One region of the Oerskovia sp. NPDC060287 genome, then DNA from elsewhere that is predicted to be linked to it. Evidence: riboswitches for the same ligand, from Rfam matches in the RefSeq annotation. Region 1 holds a riboswitch; the other holds the start of a gene.
The links. Region 1 has a riboswitch for FMN ahead of pnuC (nicotinamide riboside transporter PnuC). Riboswitches for the same ligand answer to the same signal wherever they lie in the genome.

Region 1 (2,380 bases):
CGAGCTCGGGGTGTCCGCGGCCATGAGGACCAGGCCGTGGGGGGACTCGAGCTGGGAGTGCATGACCTTGTCGGCGTCGGCCGGGTCCTCGGAGGCCTGGAAGTCGGCGAACGTGCTGATCGTCAGCTCGCCCCCGAACACGTCGCGGTAGAACTCGATCGCTTGTCGTGCGTCGTCGCGGAAGTTCAGGTAGGGGTTGAGTCGCGTGGCCATGGTGGTGCCGCCTTTCCCGTCGCGTCGTCGAGCCGGATGCGGGTGCGCTGCGCAGCGGCGCACCCTTTCCGAGTATCCGCCCGCGGCGGGGCCGACGGCAGGGGGGAGCGTCAGTCCCGTCCGACGACGGCCGCCCCCGCGCTCTCGTCGGGGTGCGAGCCCGCGAGCCGCAGGGCCTTGGCACGTCGGTCGATCCGCCACCACACGAAGAACCCGACGAGCGTGAACGCCCCGTAGAACACGTACATGAACGCGGACGCGTAGAAGCCGGCGTCGACCAGCAGGGGCACGCCCACGATGTCGACCGCGACCCAGATCAGCCAGAACTCGACCCAGCCCTTGGCCATGCCGTACGTCGCGAGCAGCGAGCCCATGAAGATCCAGGCGTCGGCCCACACGGGCTCGTAGGACTCGAGCATCCGGAAGATCGGGGTCAGGACGAGCGTCCCGCCCACGAGCGCCACGACGAGGAAGACGCGTTGCCGCCACGTGGCCCACCGGGGTTCGACCGACACCCCGTGGCTGTCCGCGTCGAGGTTCGCCGCGTCCTGGCCGAGGCGCGCGCGGGTGCGCCGCCACTGGACCCAGCCGTACACCGACACGACGACGAACATGACCTGGCGTCCGGCCTGGCCGAGCAGGTTGACGGGGTTGGGCGTCGCGAACACCGCGCCCAGGAACACCGTGAGGAGCAGCAGGTTGCCGACGATCCCCACGGGCCACGCCCAGATCTTGCGGCGCATGCCTCCGAGCGCGGACGCCAGGCCGAACCCGTTGCCGACGATCTCCCGCCACAGCAGGTGCTGGCCGCCGATCGTCAGCTGCGCGTCGAAGAGCGCGTGGATCAGGTCCATCGATGTTCCCTCGTCCTGGGCACGGCGGCTCCGGGGTGAGGGCGGGCGCCTGGTCGGGGATGCCCTGTCCGGGCTGCCCGACGGCGGCGCTCACCACGGCGAGACCGGTCCCGACGGTCGTGGGCGGGCTCGACGGATCGTCGTGCCCGACCCGGCCGGGGACGGCCGTGCCGCACGTGCTTCCTCCCATCCGGACTTTCACCGTCGGTCCTGGAGTTCCACCAGGTCAACCGCGCGTGGGCGCGGGTCGCGGACTGTCACCGCCGGCTCGGAATTGCACCGACCCCGGAGCACGTTCGTGCGTACTGCTTGCTGTAGTGCTGCAACCGCCGATGGTACCGGTGCATTCCCGGGGCTCGTCGGTGCTGTGCCGAGTGCGTGGTTCGGCTGCGACACGCCCGGCGAGCCGCAGCCGAATCACGCACTCAACGCGTCGCGCACGGCCCGGGCCACCTCGTCGGGGTCGACGTCGCCGTCGAGCACGGTCACGACGACGCGGCGGGTCGGCACGGTACCGACGGTGGTGTCGGCAGCGGGGCCCGCCGTCGGACCGTCGCCCGCCTCGCCCCCGGTGCGCCCGGGTGACGTGGACGACTGGGGTGGCTCCGTCGTCGGGCCTGCGGGGTTGCGGGCCGCGCGGCGCAGGTCCGCGAACGCCTCCTCGAGCTCGGGACGCAGGTCCTGGTCGGGGTCGCGCAACCAGCGGCGCAGGATCGCGTTGTGCACCGCGACGACCGACGCCGCGAACGCGACCGACGCGGTCGAGTTCCGGGTGTCGGCGGGCAGGGTGTCGCGCAGGTAGGACGTGAACGCCCGCTCGTAGCGGTGCGTGGTCACGAGCTCGCGGTCGCGCAGCGCGGGCACGTCCTGCAGGAGACGGTGCCGTGCGACCGACGTCTCGCGCTGGCCCACGTGGTGGTCGAACACGAGCCGGGCCGCCTTGCACACCTCGACGTACGGGTCGACGTTCTCGAGCTCCTCGGGGGTGACGCCCCGCGCGGCGGGGCGGGTCTCCCCGAGGAGGACCACGACGGCGTCCAGGAGCAGCTCGTGGTCCGCGAAGACCACGTCCTCCTTGGAGCGGAACCGTCGGAAGAACGTGGCCCGGCTGATCTGCGCGGCGTCGGCGATGTCCTCGACGGTCGTCTGCTCGTAGCCCTTCCGGGTGAACAGCTCGATCGCCGCGTCGACCGCCTGCGCGTGCGTGTTGCTTCGTGCGGCACTCATGAACGGGACGGTACACCGCGTGCTGCGGGCGGGGCATGCCGCGGGGAGGCCGTGGGCGGGGGCTGCTCGGCAGATGGTCCGTGCGT
Region 2 (2,380 bases), on a different contig from region 1:
CTCGCGGACCGTACCGATCTCTTCGACGATTCCGGTGAACATCAGCTCTCCTGTTCGGGGGTGGTGCTGGGGACGGTGGTCAGGGGGTGGGCGGAGGGCGAGGCGCGGGCCACGACCAGGACGTCCGCGCCCAGGCGGCGCACGTCGTGCGTGACGAAGCGCGGGGCGCCCGCGAGCGTGGTCACGCCCAGGTCGCCCACCGCGCCCAGGCCCGCGCCCAGCAGGACCGGCGCGAGGTAGGCGTGGATCTCGTCGACGGCCCCGGCCGCGAGGAACGCGGTCGCCAGGCCGGGGCCGCCCTCGACCAGGACGTGGCGGGCCTCGCGCCCGGCCAGCTCGGCCAGGACCGCGCGGACGTCGCGCGTGCGCAGGTGCAGCACGGGGCCGCCGCCGTCGGTGGTCCAGGACCCTCCTGGCGCGAGCCGCACGTGCGGCGGGAGGTCACGGAGCCCGACGACGACCCGCACCGGCTGATGCCCCGCGAGCCCGGGCTCCAGCCCGACCACCCCACCAGCGGCGCGCACCGGCCGGTGCCCCGCGAGCCCCGCCTCGTGCTCGCCCTCGGCGGCCCCACCCGGTGCCGGCACGGGGGTGCGCGCCGTGAGCGACGGGTCGTCGGCCAGGACCGTCCCGGTGCCCACGAGGATCGCGTCGACCTGTGCCCGCACCCGGTGGGCGTGCTCGCGCGCGGCCGGTCCGGTGATCCACTGCGAGGTGCCGTCCGCCGCGGCGACCCGCCCGTCCAGGGTCGTGGCGAGCTTGAGGGTCACGTACGGGCTCCCCCGGCGCACGGCCACCAGCCACGGGCCGAGCAGGCGCTCGCCCTCGGCCTCGCGCAGCCCCGCGGCGACGCGCACCCCGGCCGCGCGCAGGCGCTCGCCGCCGCCGGTCGCGACGGGGTTCGGGTCCCCCACGGCGTACACGACCTCCGCCACGCCCGCGTCCAGCAGCGCCTGCGCGCACGGCCCGGTACGTCCGGTGTGGTTGCAGGGCTCGAGCGTCACCACGGCCGTCGCGCCGCGCACGTCCACGCCGCGCTCGCGGGCGTCGGCCAGGGCCGCGGCCTCGGCGTGCGGGCTGCCCGCGCCCCGGTGGAAGCCCTCGGCGAGCACCGCCCGGGGTGCGTCGTCCACGGGGCCGGGAGCGGCGGCGTCGGGCAGGGAGTCCAGCGGCCGGGGCGCGGGTCCCAGCAGGACGGCGCCCACGCGCGGGTTGGGGCCGTGCGCGGGGCCGCGCGCGGCCAGCTCGAGCGCGCGCACCATCGCGGCGTCGATCGTCAGGGTGGGCCTGGCGCCCATGCGTCCTCCTCCCGGTGAGCACGATGCTCCGGGGTGAGGGGTCGGCGACGCCACGGGGACCCCTGAGGGTCCACGGACGTCACGACACCACGGCACAGGGCTCCGCCCCGCGCCGCCACGTACTTCCTCCCATCCGGACTTTCACCGTCGGTCCTGGAGTTCCACCAGGTCAACCACGCCGAGGCGTGGGTCGCGGACTGTCACCGCCGGCTCGGAATTACACCGACCCCGGAGCACGTGTGTGCGTACTGCTCATGCGCTCGAGCCCGGACCCCGCCCACCGAAGGTGCGCACCGGGCCCGGCTTCTCGTCTCCACCCAGCATGCCACACCGGCGTCGGCCGGCAGGCACGCGGCCCCGCCCGTCCCGCGGGCTGGACCGATGTGAACGGCGTCAGTGCGCGTGGCCCTCCGCGAGCGCCCGCAGGGCCGCGATCTCCTCGGGGATGTTCTCCGCCCCGTAGACCGCGGAGCCCGCGACGAACACGTTGGCGCCGGCCTCGGCCGCGCGCTCGATCGTGGCGCGCGAGACGCCGCCGTCGACCTGGATCCACACGTCGAGCCCGGCCTCGGACACCGCGTCGCGGATGCGGCGGATCTTGGGCAGCGTGCCCTCGATGAAGGACTGGCCGCCGAACCCGGGCTCGACCGTCATGACCAGGAGCATGTCGAACTCGGGCAGCAGGTCCAGGAACGGCTCGACCGACGTCGCGGGACGCAGCGCGAGGCCCGCGCGCGAGCCCAGGCGGCGCAGCTCGCGCGCCAGGCGCACGGGGGCCGTGGCGGCCTCGGCGTGGAACGTGACGGACGCGGCGCCCGCCTCGGCGTAGCCCGGCGCCCAGCGGTCGGGGTCGGCGATCATGAGGTGCGCGTCGATCGGCACCGGGGACACCTGGACCAGGCGCTCGAAGATCGGCAGACCCAGGGTCAGGTTGGGCACGAAGTGGTTGTCCATCACGTCGACGTGCGCGTAGTCGGCGGTCGCGATCGCGCCCAGGTCGCGCTCGAGGTTCGCGAAGTCGGCGGACAGGATGCTGGGGGCGATGAGTGCGGACATGGGCACCAGCCTAGAGGGCGCCCGCG

Region 2: it holds a riboswitch for FMN, as region 1 does, so the genes downstream of both, ribD (bifunctional diaminohydroxyphosphoribosylaminopyrimidine deaminase/5-amino-6-(5-phosphoribosylamino)uracil reductase RibD) here and pnuC (nicotinamide riboside transporter PnuC) in region 1, are expected to answer to the same signal.

Annotation. Positions count from the first base shown of each region.
Region 1 covers NZ_JBHXBO010000068.1:3,061-5,440, forward strand. The annotation lists gene ACFWFR_RS08300 (VOC family protein) at 1-213, opposite strand, end outside; gene pnuC (nicotinamide riboside transporter PnuC) at 324-1,067, opposite strand; FMN riboswitch at 1,240-1,365, opposite strand; gene ACFWFR_RS08310 (helix-turn-helix domain-containing protein) at 1,485-2,294, opposite strand.
Region 2 covers NZ_JBHXBO010000230.1:49-2,428, reverse strand. The annotation lists gene ACFWFR_RS16215 (riboflavin synthase) at 1-42, opposite strand, end outside; gene ribD (bifunctional diaminohydroxyphosphoribosylaminopyrimidine deaminase/5-amino-6-(5-phosphoribosylamino)uracil reductase RibD) at 42-1,298, opposite strand; FMN riboswitch at 1,414-1,539, opposite strand; gene rpe (ribulose-phosphate 3-epimerase) at 1,692-2,354, opposite strand.